2 regions of the Bradyrhizobium sp. CCBAU 11386 genome follow, and region 2 is predicted to be linked to the other one. Evidence: predicted binding sites of a transcription regulator. Region 2 holds the regulator's gene; the other holds the start of a gene.

Region 1 (8,409 bases), on a different contig from region 2:
GATGCAGGGCTATCTCGTCGGCCGCCCCGGCCTGATCGAGCGCTATCTCGACCTGGTCGGCGTGACCGTGGAGCGCCGCCTCTATGCCTAGCCATCGCCGCCAGAAACGAAATGAGCCGCCGGTTCCATGCCCGCACGGCTCCAAAGTCGCAGGCTGCGCTGATAGCGTGGCCCTGGTGTACCGCCGTTACCTTGTTTGCGGCCACACGCAGAAATTAATACGCGCGGCAAAGGTGGCCGGCTGTGCTTTGCCTCACACATGCCGCAACTTTGTGGCTGGGTCGGCATTGAGCTGTACGCTGCCGAGAACAATCGCCAAACATTTGTAAAGTTTGCGCCAACGCAAAGTGGCCGCGCTGCAGCACACGTTAACGTTCCCGAGACCGACCGGCTTTGCGCAGAAAAAGTTTCGCACAAGTGCAATGACCCTGACGCAAACCGGAGAAATAAGCCGGATGTGACTGAGAGGGAGATTCTCATGGAGAACGTACGTCGCTACCGGGCGCTGGCGTCCCTCTGTCGCCAGCAGGCGGCCTACCGGCCGCTCCAGAACTGGGAACTTCTCGGCCAGGCCGAACATTTCGAATATCTCGCCGAGCTCGCGCTGAAGGCGCATTTCGACGCGTGCAATGCCCAACGCGACGAGGACACCGCCGCAACCGCGACATGGGAGACCCCCGTTGCGGCGTGAGAGCGTCGGGCCGGCTTCGCTAATGCGACATCAGCGTCGGCACCGTCATGGCTTCCAGCATCGCGCGGGTGACGCCGCCGAGAACGCGCTCCTGCAATCGCGAATGGCCGTAGCCGCCCATCACCAGGAGATCGAGGCTCTCGTCGGCCGCCAGCGACAGGATGGTCGGCTGAATCTCGGAGCGGGTGGCTGACAGGCCGACCGTGCGGGTCGAGAGCCCGCGCCGGCCGAGATGTCTTGCCAGGTTGCTTGCCGACACTTCGCCGGGCACCACGTTGGCTTCGTTGATCGTGATGATCACGATCTCTTCGGCGCGCGCCAGGAACGGTGCCGCGTCGCGCAACGCACGGGCGGCGAGCCGGCTGCCGTCCCAGCAGATGCCGATCCGGTTTGCCTTGAAGGCTCCTCGGAAAGTGTACGGCAGGAACAGCACCGGGCCGCCCGCCTGGAACAGGATCTCGCGGGGCACGTCGTTGTCGAACGAGCCTTGCGCCGGATCCGGCTGAAGCACGATGCAGAGGTCGTAGAGCCGCGCCATCGCACCGATCGCGCCTGCGGCGTCCGCCGGGATCGCGCCCATCGGATGGCAGCCATGGGAAACGCCGGCGTTCTTCGCCTCGGTCTCGAACACGGTGAGCGCCGTCTCGGCCCGCTCCAACGCGCGCTCGCGCTCCATTTCGAACACGGCCGCGACTGCGGCCCCACCTTCCATCACATACGCCGCGCTGGTTGCGACATACCCGACGGACACCGCATCGAGATGGGCGTTGAGGCCAGCCGCCAGCGAAATGGAGCCGTCGATCGCCGCGCGCATCGGCCGCTCGGTCGGAATGTGGACGAGAATGTCTTTGATCATGGGGACATCTCCTGGATGATCATATCTTGCCCGCCAATCTTCCATCGTTCTGGACGCCCATGTTGAGCTGCGTCAAGCCGGTGCCTTGATCCTCCGCAAAACGGCCAGCCTCCCGTCGCCTAGAGGTAATAGGCGAGGCAGTCTCATTTTTGCGGTTTTGGCGGAGAGAACAATGGAAAAGGATTCGCGGCAGCAGTCCATCGCGATCGGCTACATCTTCGCAGCCGGTATCCTGCTCGTGCTGCTGCAATGGGCATTTGCCGCCTACAACTCCGTCGAGAGCATTCCCTACAGCCAGTTCGAGCAGCTCATCGCGCAGGGCAAGGTCGCGGAGGTGTCGGTCGGGCAGGACGTGATCCAGGGCAAGCTCAGGGAGAACGAGAAGCTTGCCAGCGGCAAGACCGCCTTCGTCACCGCACGCGTGGATCTGGCGCTGGCGGAGAAGCTGCAGGACAAAGGGATCACGGTCACCGGCGTACCGTCAGGCGGCTTGTTCCAGACCATCCTGTCCTGGATCGTTCCGGCGCTGATGTTCTATCTGGTCTGGATGTTTCTCGGCCGGCGCCTGGCCGAGCGGCAGGGTTTTGGCGGATTGATGTCGATCGGCAAGTCGCACGCCAAGATCTTTGTCGAGACCGACACCAAGGTGACCTTCGCCGATGTTGCCGGCGTCGAGGAGGCAAAGTTCGAGTTGCAGGAGGTTGTCTCTTTCCTGAAGGACCCCAAGAGCTACGGTCGATTGGGCGCCCACGTGCCGAAGGGCATCCTGCTGGTCGGCCCGCCCGGCACCGGCAAGACCTTGCTGGCGCGCGCGGTGGCGGGGGAGGCCGGCGTCCCCTTCTTTTCAATTTCAGGCTCCGAATTCGTCGAGATGTTTGTCGGCGTCGGGGCGGCACGGGTGCGCGACCTGTTCGAGCAGGCGCGAAAGGCCGCACCCTGCATTATCTTCATCGACGAGCTGGATGCGCTCGGGCGCAGCCGTGCGCCGAGCGCCTTCGGCGGCTATGACGAGAAGGAGCAGACGCTGAACCAGCTTCTCGCCGAGCTCGACGGATTTGATCCCTCGACTGGTGTCATCCTGCTTGCTGCGACCAACCGTCCCGAGGTGCTCGATCCCGCGCTTCTGCGTGCCGGCCGGTTCGATCGCCAGGTGCTGGTCGATCGTCCCGACAAGGGCGGCCGCGTGGCAATCCTCAACGTTCACGTGAAGAAGATCCGCGTGGCGAAGGACGTGGATATCGACAAGGTGGCGGGCCTCACGGCCGGCTTCACCGGCGCCGACATCGCCAACCTGATCAACGAGGCCGCGATTGCCGCGACCCGGCGCAACGCGGAGGAGGTTTCGTTCGAGGATTTCACCGCCGCGATCGAGCGGATTGTGGCCGGCGTCGAGAAGAAGAGCCGGGTGCTGAGCACGGAGGAGCGCAAGCGGGTCGCCTATCACGAGATGGGCCACGCGCTGGTTGCCGCCAATCTGTCCGGGGTCGATCCCGTGCAGAAGGTCTCGATCATCCCGCGCGGCATCGGCGCCCTCGGCTACACCATGCAGCGTCCGACCGAGGACCGCTTCCTGCTGACGGTCGCTGAACTGAAGAGCCGCATTGCCGTGCTGATGGGCGGGCGCGCCGCGGAACGACTGATATTTGACGGCGACGTATCGACGGGCGCTGCCGACGATCTCCAGCGCGCCACCGAGATCGCGGTCGAGATGGTGACGAAATACGGCATGGACGCGACGGTTGGCCAGCGGACCTATGCACCAAAGCCGTCGATGTTCCTTCAGGCGGCTCAGGACGCGGGCGTCAGCGCGGCGGCTGACACGGGACGCGAGATCGACCTTGCCGTGCGCAATCTGGTCGAGGCCGGCGACGCGACGGCACGCAAGATCCTCGCCGAGCGCCGCTCCGACCTCGAGGCCGGCGTCGAGCTCCTGATTGCGAACGAAAGCCTGACCGCCGAGCAATTCGCGCCGTTGCGTCCGCACGGCCTGACGCGCGGCCGGGCCGCCGCGTGATGCCGGCGCAGGATGCGGGTGCTGCGCCGCCCCAGCGGCCGCAGATCGCATCTTCTTTGCCAAGATTTAATCGCGTGGACGGAACACCGTAAGGTGCGAGCGATCATGTTGCGTGCAAGGCGACACCTGACCCAACATGGACATTTCGACATGAATGACCGCGTCAATTCCGACATCACCACGTCCCGCACGATCTTGAAGCCGCGCCGGCTTGCGCTGCTTGGCACCGTGGCCGCGCTTGGCGTGGCCGTGCTGGCTGCTTCTCCCGGCGCTTCGCCGCTCGACGTAACCTCCTTCATCGCGCCGGCCCAAGCCGCGGAAAGCGCTGCGACTCCGCCGGGCTTCGGTGACCTCGTCGCCAGGGTCAAACCTGCCGTCATCTCGGTGCGGGTCAGGATAGACCAGGACAACGACAAGAGCGCGATGCTGCAACAGAACCGGATGGATTCCGACGAGGACGCGCCGTTCGACCAGTTCGCGCGTCAGTTCGGCTTCCGCTTTCCGGGTGGCATGAACGGCATGCCGCGCCAGCGTCACCAGATGGTCACGGGTGAAGGCTCCGGCTTCTTCATCTCAGCCGACGGCTATGCCGTGACCAACAACCACGTCGTCGACCACGCCGAGTCCGTGCAGGTCACCATGGATGATGGGGCGAGCTACACCGCAAAGGTGGTCGGCACCGATCCGAAAACCGATCTCGCGCTGATCAAGGTCGATGGCAAGAAGGACTTTCCCTTCGTCAAGTTCTCCGACCAGAAGCCGCGGATCGGCGACTGGGTTGTCGCGGTCGGCAATCCCTTCGGCCTCGGCGGCACCGTGACCGCCGGCATCGTCTCGGCCAGCGGCCGCGACATCGGCAATGGGCCCTATGACGACTTCATCCAGATCGACGCGCCCATCAACAAGGGCAATTCCGGCGGCCCGGCCTTCGACATGAACGGCAACGTGATCGGCGTGAACACCGCGATCTTCTCGCCGTCGGGCGGCTCGGTCGGCATCGGCTTCGACATTCCGGCCACGACCGCAAAGCTCGTCGTCGCGCAGTTGAAGGACAAGGGTGCGGTCACCCGCGGCTGGCTCGGCGTGCAGGTGCAGCCGGTGACATCAGCGATCGCCGACAGCCTCGGCCTGAAGGAGGCGCGTGGCGCGATCGTCGACAATCCGCAGGACAATAGCCCGGCGGCAAAGGCCGGCATCGAGGCGGGCGACGTCATCACCGCCGTCAACGGCACCGCGATCAAGGACTCCCGCGATCTCGCCCGCACCATCGCCACGCTGGCGCCCGGCACGTCCGTGAAGCTCGACGTCTTCCACAAGGGCGCGAGCAAGACGGTGACCCTCGCGCTCGGCGAGCTGCCGAACGAGCGGCAGGCCCAAGGAAACGGAAAAGCCGACGAGGACAAGGCGCAGCCGGGCAACGGCACGCCGCGCCTCGGGCTCAGCCTGGCGCCGGCCGGCGACGTGCAGGGCGCCGGCCAGAAGGGCGTCGTCGTCACCGAGGTCGATCCGCGAGGGCCGGCGGCGCAGCGCGGCATTCAGACCGGCGACGTCATCCTCAATGTCGGCGGCAAGCCCGTCGCCAATGTCGGCGACGTCCGCTCCGAGCTGGCGCAGGCCAAATCGTCCGGCAAGACCAGCGTGCTGTTGCAGGTCAGAAGTGCGGACGCGACCCGGTTTGTCGCGGTGCCACTCGCGTAAGTCGAGTTCTTCCAGCGCAAATCCAAAAAGGCGGCCTTCGGGCCGCCTTTTCTCGTTGGCATCCGAGATACCCACAGGCCGCCGATAACATTCTCGTCAACGGCAGCATTGGTGACAGGTTCGTCCGAAAAAGCCGCGTTCGCTCGTCAGAGTTCGAAATCGCGTGTTGCCTTGGCGGCAATGAAGGCGCCCAGGCGAGTTGCAAGAGTGGAACTTCGGACGTCCGGCCGTCTTGTGGAACCGGCGGTTCGTATTTGATCGGTGCCGACATGGATCGATTGAAGCTCTCGCTGAGACGTGCGCTGCTTGTTGCGCCGTTCGTGCTGTCGGCTGGAAGTGCCCTGGGGCGTGATGACGGCCGCTACGCCGATTCGCCGCTCAAGCCCTGGTTCGACAGTCTGCGCAGCCATCTCGGCCCGTGCTGCTCGGACGCCGACGGATTTGCCGTCTCCGATCCGGATTGGGAGTCTCATGACGGGCACTATCGCGTACGCCTCGATGGGCAGTGGGTCGATGTGCCCGATGAAGCCGTCATCACCGAGCCCAACCGCGCCGGCCGCACCATGGTATGGCCGGTGAAGACCGCGTTTGGCATCTCGATCCGCTGCTTCATGCCGGGCAGCATGATCTAGCGCCGATTGCCGCTACCGCTTGGCGGATTTACGCCTGGACGTTTTCTTGCTCGTCTTTTTCTTGGATGCCTTCCGCTTCGCGGCCTTCTTCGGGACCTTCTTGCCTTTCTTGCGCGCCTTCGACAGGCCGATTGCGATCGCCTGCTTGCGGCTCTTCACACGTCCACCGCGGCCGCTCTTTGCCGTGCCCTTCTTGTAGCGCCGCATTTCGCTTTCGACGTCGCTGCCGGAGCTGCGCGAGTAGCGGCGTTTCTTTGCCTTGCGTGCCATCCGGATTCTCCCTCGGCCGGGAGAAAACCATTCGACATAGGCAAGGTTCCGAAAGCGCGCCCGCAACGTTCCGGATGCGCGATGCAGCCTGGCTAGAAGGAATTTGCCAGTTCGATCTCCGCCTCGAGCACCTGGATGCGGCGCGCAGCTTCAGTGAAGGACAGATCCCGATCATATTGTGCGGGCTGATAGGCCTCCTCGCTGAGCCGCTTCAACCTCAGGCCTTGTGCCCTCGTCATCTGCTCCGCGAGGAAAACCCTGGCGTCGTATTTACCTTGAACCTGCATCTGACCTCTCCGTTCTGAAATCGTGACTTGACTATATGTTCTTATTTTGTTCTAACAAGCCATGGACAACAGAATTAATGAAATTCGACGCAAGATCAGTGCCTTGAGGCTGGAAATGGCCGATGTCGAGGCGTCCGTGCGCGACCTCGTCGAGCGTGATCGCGACTGCACAGAAAAGGCCCTGGCGCAGATGAATCTGCGCCGGAAAATCAACCTGCTGATCGGCGAATGGAAGGCGGCTGGCGGTGGTAATGTCCTGCCGGATGTCCGCGATCGTGTACGTCTTCGTTCCCTCAAGAAAGCCGCAGATCCCGTGCGCGCAATCGCGCGCCGCTGAGACATTTGGGAGCGCGCCGTGGAGGAAGACCCGGACACGTACCGGATCTTGAGACTGCGCGCCGAGATCCTCGAACTGGGGTCGTCGATCCGGCAATTGCAGCGCGAGGGTCTCGACGATGCTGCGGGCCAGCTTCTGATCGCACGCAAGCGGGCGCAGCTCGATCATCTCGTGAAGACGAACTCCGCGGGCGGTGGCCTGAACATCGCTGACATCCGGCGCAGCTAAAGCGTGCGCCGACGATGCGCGTGAGACTGATTGCACCGAACACCAAAGCAAGAAGGCCCCGCGATCGCGGGGCCTTCGATGAATGGCGGCGAGCCTAATTGGCGTTGGTCGTGCCCTTGTTGTTCGTCATGCTGCCGCCCTGGTCGGAGCCGGGACCGGAGCCGCCCTGACCGGAGGGATCGGCGCTCTTGGATTTCGTGTTGGCGCCCGTCGTCTGCGAGGACGACGTCGAGGATTCATGCTTCGCCTTGTGCGACTTCGCCTGTGCGGCGAACGGGGCGGCGGCGAGGCCGGTTGCCAACATCATGGCGAGGGCGAGCTTGGTCGTCTTCATGCACGGGAACTCCCTGAGTTAAAATGACGCAGGCGGCCAACTGCCATCCGCCGCAGGAGTTCCCGACAAAGCAGCCCCTAGGTTTCACGCGTGGTTCAAGATTCCTTGTCCTCGGTGATGATGAACACGATACCCGTGAGCATCGCGCCGATCGCGAACGTCGTCACCAGCGTGAGGACAAAAACGGCAGCGGCCGAATCTCCGCCATGGTTCAGCAAATTTGCGACCGCCGCGTTGGATAGAATGAGCGCGAGACCGAAGGCGAGGCCGAGCGCCGCGCCCATCATCGCATGCGTCATGATCGTGATGATGCCGGTAGGAGAGATCAGACTTGGCGACTTTTTCGGCGACTTTCTCGCACGCATGGAACCGCCCTCGATCATCCCTGAAACGCAGCCGGCGATTACGGGTTCCATCGGCATGAACGATTTGTCACGTCGGGCTTCATCCGACGTTCATGCCAACCTTGCGACCATGGAGGCCGTCAACACGGGAACATTCGATATGGGTAAGGTTGTCTTTCTCTATCGCTCACTGGCCTATCGAAACGCGGCGGCCGATATGCTGCGCAAGGCGCGCAAGCTGCCGCGCGGTGCCGAGCGAAGCGCGGCCCGCCGCTATGCGATGGCGTTACGCGATCTCGCACAAACGGAAGCCTGGCTCGAAGGGCGCGTCGCCCATGAACCGCGGTCGGTGCAGCGCATGAAAGTCGCCGCGTCGGGTTAACCCGACGCGCGCTGGAGGGCGAGGGAGGTAGCGGCGTCGAACTTGCCCTGCGCTGCGGCGGTCGGGGTCTTCCGGGTCAACGGCACTTCCAGGCGGCACAACAGGCCCTCGGCGCGCCAATCGAATTGCGCCTGTCCGCCGAGCTGGGACTCGACGCTCGCAAGCAGGCTCCGTGTGCCGAAGCCGCGAGATTTCGGCGTCCTCACAAGTGGGCCGCCGGATTCCTCCCAGATCAATGTGAGGTGGTCCTGCTCGACCTGCCAGCCGATCATGAGCCGGCCCGACCGCGTCGAGAGGGCGCCATACTTGGCCGAGTTGGTGAAAAGCTCGTGCAGC
Region 2 (8,409 bases):
CCGGTGTAGTAGCCGCGCTTGTCGTCCGGCACATGCTCCGCGACATAGGTGATGGCGCCGCCATATTCGCCGCCCAGGCACAGCCCCTGGATCATGCGCAAGCCGAAGAGAAGGAACGCAGCCGCCAGCCCGATGGACTGGTAGGTTGGGATCAATCCGATCGCTCCCGTGCCCAGTCCCATTCCGCTCAGCGTGACGAGAAACGTATATTTGCGGCCGACCCGGTCACCCATCCATCCGAACAGGAATGCCCCCAGCGGACGGATCAGAAATCCTGCCGTGAACAGCGCGATCGTGCTGAGGAGGGCTGCAACCGGGTGGGATTGCTCGAAGAACTTGACCGACAGAACGGCGGCCAGGCTGCCAAAGATATAGAAATCATACCATTCGATGACGTTTCCCACCGACGCAGCAACGATCACGCGGCGGAAATCGTGCGGTACTTGAACTGCCATGTGCTGCTCCTATCAAATTCAAACGCCACTCCTTGCGCATCTCAGCGCCAGTTCGCTCGCGGAGTGCGTTTGGTGTGCGACGCTACAGGCGAGAATTGCGAGTTGCGTCCGCAACGCCTGGTCTCAGAGGAACCTTGAACCACCTGAGAAGAGCTTCGGCGGCCTTCGGTACCGCGAGCTGTCACGACCTGGCCCGTCTGTGCGGGGGAGGCGTGGAGAGCAGTTTAACCCTGCCAGGGCCGGCCCCTTATGAGACTTTCGGCTCAATCGACCCGAACCGAGGCTGCCCCCCGTCAAGAGACAGAACGGTCGGCCATCGCGCCGGGCGGTCGTGTCACGAATGAACGGAAAGGACCTCTCGGGCGTTGTGTGGGTCCCCAACGAGGAGCCCATCATGCAGAACATCGCAGAGCATATGGAAGTCATCGGCGCCGACGGCGTCCACATCGGAACTGTCGACCGTATCGAGGGCAACCGCATCAAGCTGACCAGGAAGGACAGCGGCGAGGGCAGCCACAGGGGCCATCATCACTTCATCGACAAGGGCCTCGTCGCCGACGTCGAAGGCAACAAGGTCCGGCTCTCGGCCAAGGCGGCGGTGGCCGTGACGATGGAAGAGGAAAAGTAGCGCCCGCCGTGGCTCGTTCCTGATCCGTACCGCTATCCGCCGCCCTGCACGTTCCGGTAGCCTCGGCCTCCGTCGCGTATCGTAAGGTGCAAGGAATGGCGGAGCCGGGCCGGCCGGTACGGTCCCAAGGTATTGCGGGGGGGATCGCGGGGACTTGGCCCGCCGGCCGAGCTGCTCCGGCCGGCGGCTTTGTGCCGGCGGGCTTTGGCGCCTGGCCCGCGCTCGCCGGGACGCTGCGCGAATGGATGCGCGCCGAGGCCGGTGCCGGGCGGCTGTTGCCCTGGGTGCCTGTGGCCTTCGGCAGCGGCATCGCGCTTTACTTTGCCGCCGATCACGAGCCGGTGCTTTGGGTCGTCGCCGCAACGGCGGTCGGGCTCACGCTCGCGGCCGTCCTGCTGCGGCGAAGCCGGATGTTCGCACCGGCCATCATGATCGCGGCGGTCGCGGCCGGCTTTGCCATGGCGACCTGGAAGACGGCGCGCATCGGCCACACCGTGCTGGCCAAGCCGCTCTATTCGGTGTCGCTGTCGGGCTTCGTCGAGACCCGCGACATCCGCGAGCGCACCGACCGCTTTGTGCTGCGTGTCACGGCGATGGAGGCGCAGCGGAGCGACGTCAAGCTGGAGCGCGTGCGCCTCTCGGTGCGCAAGGGGACGGCGCCCGAGGTCGGCAGCTTCGTGCAGTTGAAGGCGCGGCTGATGCCGCCGATCACGCCGGTGCGCCCCGGCAGCTACGATTTCTCGCGCGACATGTTTTTCCAGGGCATCGGCGCCTCCGGCTTCGTGATGGGGGCGATCACGGCGGCAGTGCCGCCCGATGCCGGTGGCTTGCGGCTGCGCTATGCCGCCTTCATGCAGGGCCTGCGCGATGCGATCGACGCGCGCATCCGCGCAACACTCGAAGGTGACAATCGCGCGATCGCGACGGCGCTGCTGACGGGGCGTCGCGACGCGATCACCACGCCCATCAATGACGCCATGTTCATTTCAGGGCTCGGCCATGTGCTCTCGATCTCCGGTTATCACATGGCGGTGGTCGCCGGCGTCGTGTTCTTCGCGGTCCGCGCGCTGCTCGCTCTGATTCCGGGACTGGCGGTCGGCTTCCCCATCAAGAAATGGTCCGCGGCTGCGGCGCTGGTTGCCGCCGCGTTCTATCTGCTGCTCTCGGGCGCGGAGGTCGCGACGCAACGCTCGTTCTTCATGACCGCCGTGGTGCTGATCGCCGTCATGGTCGACCGCCGCGCCATCACGTTCCGTACCCTGGCTGTGGCGGCGCTGATCGTGCTCGCGGTCGCGCCGGAAGCGCTGGTGCATCCGAGCTTCCAGATGTCGTTTGCGGCAACGCTGGGACTCGTTGCGCTGGTGCAGATCGGCATGCCGAATCTGTTCGCTTCGCCCGATCATTCGGCGACCGCGCGCATCGCGATGTGGGGCGGCCGCGAGATCGCGATGCTGTTTCTGGCCTCGCTAATCGCGGGGCTTGCGACCACGCCCTATGCCGCCTTCCATTTCCATCGCGTCACGCCCTACGGCGTGCTCGCCAATCTCGGCGCGATGCCGGTGGTCTCTGCGCTGGTGATGCCTGCGGGACTGCTCGGATTGCTCGCGGCGCCGTTCGGGCTCGACGGCGTGTTCTGGTGGCTGATGGGGATCGGCATCGACTGGATGGTCGCGGTCTCGCGCTGGGTGGCGGCATTGCCGGGCGCCGTCGGCCGCATCCCGGCTTTCGGCATCGCGCCGCTGATCGCGGCCAGCCTGGGGATCGTCGTGATGGGCCTGCTGCGCACGCCCCTGCGCTGGTCCGGCGCGCTGGTGCTGCTGGTGGCGATCCTCTGGGGGCTGTCGGGGCGGCAGCCGGATATCCTGATCGCCGGGGACGGCCAGAGCGTCGCGGTGCGGGGCAGGGACGGGCGCCTGCAAATGATCCGGGCCAGCAAGGACGGCTTTCTGCTGAAGGAGTGGCTCGCTGCCGACGCCGATCCGCGCGATGCCGCTAGTCCCTCGCTCGCCGCCGGCGTGTCGTGCGACGAGGCCGGCTGCGTGACGCCGCTCGCCGACGGGCGCCTGGTCGCGCTGGCCTTGCGCATCGAAGCGCTGGCGGACGATTGCAGCCGCGCCGCGCTGGTGGTGACGGCGCGGCCGGCGCCAGCGGATTGTGCGGCGATGGTGGTCGACCGGCAGCGTCTCGCCGCGCAAGGCGCGCTCGCGCTGACACAGCGAGGCGACGGCTTTGTCGTTCAGGCGGTGAAAGCGAGAGGCACCGACCGCCCGTGGTCGCCGGCGACCGCCGGCGAGGGGGATTTCGGTACGAGCCTTGCGCCGCAGGCGGCGGCTCCCCGCAGCCGGGACGCGACACCGTCCGAGGCGGACATGCAGGCCGAGGATTGAACGGAACGGCTACAGGTACCAGGCCAGCACGGCGTCGAGCCCAGCACTCCCGATCACCGGCAGGGCCACCATTTGGCTCAGTCCAGACGCGCGAGCCTCTGCGGCCGCGACCGAATGGTCATGCGCGAGATCGTCGTTGAGCGCGGGCATGCCGGTGGCCCAGGCTCCGCCGATGCTGCCGTCACCCCTGGCGATGGATTTGTCCACATAGAGCGCGGCGAGGTCGGTCTGCGCGCTGCAATCGCCGGCGCGAAAGACCAGTGCTGAGCGGGCTTCGTTCGGCACCCAGATCTCGAAGCGCCGCGCAATTGGCGTCGCCTGCGCGGAGAGGAAAGTCAGCACCCAGGTCTGGTCGGCGCCGGTCCGGTAGGGCACGCCGACGCCGAGATTGATCCCGACTTCGGCGGCCTCTTCCCAGCGCAGAAAACTTTTGGCGTTGTGCAGATCCTTGATGATCAGCGGCAGGTCCGCTTTCCAGGTGCGTCCGGGCAGGCCGAAGCCGCGCGGAAACCTGGTGTGGCGGGAGTTGAATTCGAACATGTCGGCGGTGCCGTAGTAGCCGTCGACGAGCCCCATCTCGTGGGAGATATCGGGATCATTGTGCCAGAGCTCGATCGCGCCGACATGCGCCTCGTCGTCGCCGCAGAACAGCACCATCACGGCCTGCAAAAATTCGCCTGAAAACACCGGGACCGCCACGCCGCAGGTGAGGCCGGCCGCGAGCGCCTGATCGGTCCGCTTGAAATAGGAGTTGGCGAATTTGGTGAGGATCACGGGATGGCCGCTGGCCCAGGCCTTGCCGGGAAGGCCCTCGTCGTATCCGAAGCGCAAGTTCTCGCTCACGGCCTTGAACGCGGACAGCCCTTCGCCATAGAGACCGCCGCCGAATTCCAGCCGCATGCGCGTCCGGTCGGGCACCCAGAGTTCAACGACGCGAATGAAGGTTTTCATCGACCGTGCCCGCCGCCTCAAGCCATTGACAGCATCGGCGATCTGGCCGCGGAACGGACGTTCAAAATTCAGGCAGCGCCGCGCAAACTTCGTGCGACGGGGAGGCGCGGGGGGATCTCGGCGAATTGGATTCTCAGGACACAAACCATCCCGTCTCGCCGGCCACGGCCGGCGATGGCGATTTCAATCCTGGCCCCGACCCGTGAGCCGGGGTAGGTACGTCAGCCGATCGGCAGGCGGGTGATGGTCGGCCGACCATCGGCGATCACCTGCGGCTTGTGTTCACGCTCGCCGACGGGCTGGGTCACCGGCAACTGCAGCACGGTCGCGCGCTGGCCTTCGACGAGCTGCGTCACCAGTACGTATTTGCCGTCGGGGAATTCGATCGCGTCGTGATGGCGATCGGGAATGTGCGGATCGATCTTGCCGAACTTGCCGACACGGGAATTGATGGTGCGCGTCCAGATCCATCGATTGTCGTAGCGGACGTTGTCGGCGAAGGCGAGCTCCGTCCCCGGCAGCAGGCAGACTGCGACGGACATGTCGGCCTCGGAGGCGAAGCCGCGCGTCGAGGTGCCTCGGAAGGTGGTCGTGACGATCGTCTCGCCGACTTCTGCGGGACGCGTCGCGACGGCATGCAGGCTGTAGTCACACATCGGGTGCTCCTCATTCAGGGATAGCGACCCGCGCCTCCTTCGGAGGCACAGGCCTCTATCAGAGTGGAAGCATGTTAGCGTCTTCTCGGTTGTAGGCAAATCTGCGGCTTGGGTTCGCAGGCTGCCATCACAATATCTTTTTCAAATGCACGAGGAACAAAGTCCGCTCTCGCGCATTTGGCGTGCGTCTCCGTCAGCGACCAGCAGGTGCCGACCAGCCCGAATATTGCCAGGCGGGTTGCGACGGCTGCGCGACGGCATTGCGGGCATTGCGCAATTGCTCGCTCGTCGTCGTCTGCGCTGCCTTGCGGACAGGGTGTAACTGTGCGGCGAAGGCTTGCGACGCCGATGCTGCGATCAGCGCCATCGTGACGGCGCTCAAAACGATCTTGCGCATGATGGTCTCCTCGATCTCCAGCGCCGCGAAGCGATGAGGGCTTCGTGCGGCGTGCCGAGGATGTAGCGCTGGAGAAGGGGCCGGATAATCTGTGCAAAACCAGAAAGACTATCCAGCCGGAACGGACAATCGTCCGCTCCAATCGTCAACGCGCGGGTCGCCAACCGGCGGCCGCGCTCAGTACTTGCGGTACAGGCCGATCAGCTTGCCCTGAATCTTCACCCGGTTGGGCGGCAGGATGCGGACCTCATAGGCCGCATTGGCGGGCTCGAGCGCGATCGAGGCACCGCGGCGGCGGAAGCGCTTCAGCGTCGCTTCCTCGTCGTCGATCAGCGCCACCACGATGTCGCCGGTGTCGGCGCTCTCGTTGCGCTGGATCAGCGCCATGTCGCCGTCGAGGATGCCGGCTTCGACCATCGAGTCGCCGCGCACTTCGAGCGCGTAGTGCTCGCCCGAACCGAGCATGTCAGGCGGTACGCTGATGGTGTGGCTGCGGGTCTGCAGCGCTTCGATCGGTGTGCCGGCCGCGATGCGGCCCATCACCGGCACCGCGACGGGGCGCTCGCCCTCGTCTACGGGCGCGCTGGAGCCCGCTCGCACCTTGCCGAGATTGCCCTCGATGACGCTCGGCGTGAAGCCACGGCGGCTGCCGGCGGCGGCCTGGAGCTCGGGCAGCTTGATCACCTCGATCGCGCGGGCCCGGTTGGGCAGACGCCGGATGAAGCCGCGCTCCTCCAATGCGGTGATCAGGCGATGGATGCCTGACTTCGAGCGCAGGTCGAGCGCGTCCTTCATCTCGTCGAAGGAGGGCGGCACGCCGCTTTCCTTCAAACGCTCGCTGATGAATCGCAGAAGCTCGTATTGTTTGCGCGTTAACATCTCGACCAAATCCCCCGGTTGATGTCGTTCGATTCCGAGACGGTGAATTCAGCGGCGAGCCGCCAGATGCTCGAAACAAATCATGAACGGACACTATATGTTCGATATGTGTTCCGCAACTGCTTAATTTACCGTGAACGCGACAAAGTTCGCGGAACGCGCATGACCAGCGGGTTCAGGCGGGCAGTCGCAGCACCTCGCAAGGCGTGCCGGCCTCGGCCTTGGGCGCGAACGGCGCGCGCACGAGAAGTGCCTGTGCCGCAGCGAGATTCGCAAGCAGTGAGGAATCCTGATGATCGACGGGAAGGGCGACAAGCGTGCCGTCGTCGCGCCGCTCCAGACGTGCGCGCAGATAATCTTCGCGCTGGTCATTGGCACCGATGTCGCGGCCGAGCACGGCGCGCTCGCGACGGTGGTGAATCACGGCGCGGCCCGACAGAGCGCGAATCAACGGCACCATGAACAGGAAGGCGCACACATAGGACGACACGGGATTGCCGGGCAGGCCGATCACACCCATCGCTCCTAACCGGCCGTGCATCATCGGCTTGCCCGGCCGCATCGCGATCTTCCAGAACGCCATCGCGATGCCTTCATCCCTCAGCGCCTGCTGAACCAGATCGTGGTCGCCGACCGAGGCGCCGCCGGTCGTAATCAGGATATCGGCGCCGCTCTCGCGGGCGCGGCGGATGCCGGCGGTGGTGGCCTCCAGCGTATCAGCGGCAACACCGAGATCGATGGTATCTGCGCCCTCCTGGCGGGCGAGCGCGTGCAGGGCGTAGCCGTTGGAATAGACGATCTGGCCGGGACCCGGTGTGGCGCCAGGCATCACCAGTTCGTCGCCGGTGGCGAGGATCGCGACCTTCGGACGGCGTCGGATGGGGAGGTGCGGGTGATTCATCCCGGCCGCGAGCGCGAGGTCGCGCTCGGTGAGCCGGGTTCCCTTGCGCAGGAGCACGTCGCCCTCGGAGAAGTCGACGCCGGCGGGGCGGATGTGCCGCCCCGTGACGGCGGCTTGCTTGATCGTGATGCGCCTGCCCTCGGCGACCGTGTCCTCTTGGATCACGACCGCGTCCGCGCCGGCCGGAACGACGCCGCCGGTGAAGATTCGCATCGCTTCGCCGACGCCGACCGATCCCGCAAACGGCCGGCCCGCCGCGACCTCGCCGATCACGGTGAGCTGTGCGTCGACCTTGGCCGCATCGGCCGCGCGCACGGCGTAGCCGTCCATCGCCGACATCGCCTCCGGCGGCTGCGTACGCCGCGCCGCGACGTCGCGCGCGAGCACGCGGTGGTAGGCCTCATCGAGTGGAATCATCTCTTCAGGCAACGGCTCCACGCCGGCCAGCACTGCGGCGAGCGCGTCAGAAACCGGCATCAAGGCCACGGGGAAGACTCCTGCTGGGCACGTTCGGACGAATGAACGGCGAACGTTCTATCCGAGTGCGGGCGCAGAGGCAAAACAGCGACGAAGCAGGATAATTCATCCCGTCGCTCGGCCGCTCTTCTATGGAGAACGCCAAGTGCGGCGCGGCATAACCCTGACGATCAGAAAGACCGGTACGAGTATGGCCATGGCAGGACGACAATTGACGAGAGCCACGGCCAGTATCGGTCAACGACCGGTCTGCTGGTCCGGACGGGCGTCCGGCGCCACGTCGGGAGCTTTGGGGCCTTGATCCTTGTCGGGCAGCGGATCGGCCTGGGATTTCAGGTCGGCGGCCTTGCTGATCAGCTTGGCGGAAAGGTCAGAATCCGACGTCGTTCTGGCGAATTCGAGCAGAAGAGAGGCCTGTTTGGTGAGATAGGTCTTGCCCAACACGATGATGCGTCCGTCCGTAGAAGTCCCAACGGACTCAAGAGTCCGGAAGCGGGCATTCCGTTCCCGGAACTCTGTATAAAAATGTACAAAGTGATTTGGTTCCTCATCTCGGGCGAGATCGGTTCCGCGGAACTCCCCGGTTTCACCCGCCGGCCGGTGTATCTCGATCAGATTCCCAGCGCTTTGAGCGCATCGCCGACGTCGCGGGGCGAGGTCACATGCACCGCGGTCAAT

Evidence for each region. The regulator LexA, encoded in region 2, represses DNA repair genes until DNA is damaged. The targets are predictions, from matches to a motif close to TGTTCNNNNTGTGTTCNG.
Region 1: the regulator LexA is predicted to act here: its motif matches at 6,485-6,502, upstream of XI09_RS26875 (DUF3072 domain-containing protein).

The regions. Positions count from the first base shown of each region.
Region 1 covers NZ_LBKA01000241.1:32,150-40,558, reverse strand. Annotated here, with positions in the region: gene XI09_RS26910 (putative bifunctional diguanylate cyclase/phosphodiesterase) at 1-91, shown strand, start outside; gene XI09_RS26905 (hypothetical protein) at 479-691, shown strand; gene XI09_RS26900 (universal stress protein) at 711-1,547, opposite strand; gene ftsH (ATP-dependent zinc metalloprotease FtsH) at 1,720-3,561, shown strand; gene XI09_RS26890 (Do family serine endopeptidase) at 3,712-5,259, shown strand; gene XI09_RS26885 (hypothetical protein) at 5,529-5,891, shown strand; gene XI09_RS26880 (DUF6496 domain-containing protein) at 5,904-6,161, opposite strand; gene XI09_RS26875 (DUF3072 domain-containing protein) at 6,254-6,448, opposite strand; gene XI09_RS26870 (hypothetical protein) at 6,564-6,785, shown strand; gene XI09_RS26865 (hypothetical protein) at 6,804-7,013, shown strand; gene XI09_RS26860 (hypothetical protein) at 7,108-7,347, opposite strand; gene XI09_RS26855 (hypothetical protein) at 7,443-7,712, opposite strand; gene XI09_RS26850 (hypothetical protein) at 7,645-8,073, shown strand; gene XI09_RS26845 (HWE histidine kinase domain-containing protein) at 8,070-8,409, opposite strand, start outside.
Region 2 covers NZ_LBKA01000235.1:47,281-55,689, reverse strand. Annotated here, with positions in the region: gene XI09_RS24210 (MFS transporter) at 1-455, opposite strand, end outside; gene XI09_RS24205 (DUF2171 domain-containing protein) at 850-1,083, shown strand; gene XI09_RS24200 (ComEC/Rec2 family competence protein) at 1,179-3,470, shown strand; gene XI09_RS24195 (GAF domain-containing protein) at 3,480-4,421, opposite strand; gene XI09_RS24190 (hypothetical protein) at 4,643-5,077, opposite strand; gene XI09_RS24185 (hypothetical protein) at 5,271-5,474, opposite strand; gene lexA (transcriptional repressor LexA) at 5,652-6,353, opposite strand; gene XI09_RS24175 (molybdopterin molybdotransferase MoeA) at 6,529-7,740, opposite strand; gene XI09_RS24170 (hypothetical protein) at 7,969-8,175, opposite strand; gene XI09_RS24165 (HAD family hydrolase) at 8,343-8,409, opposite strand, start outside.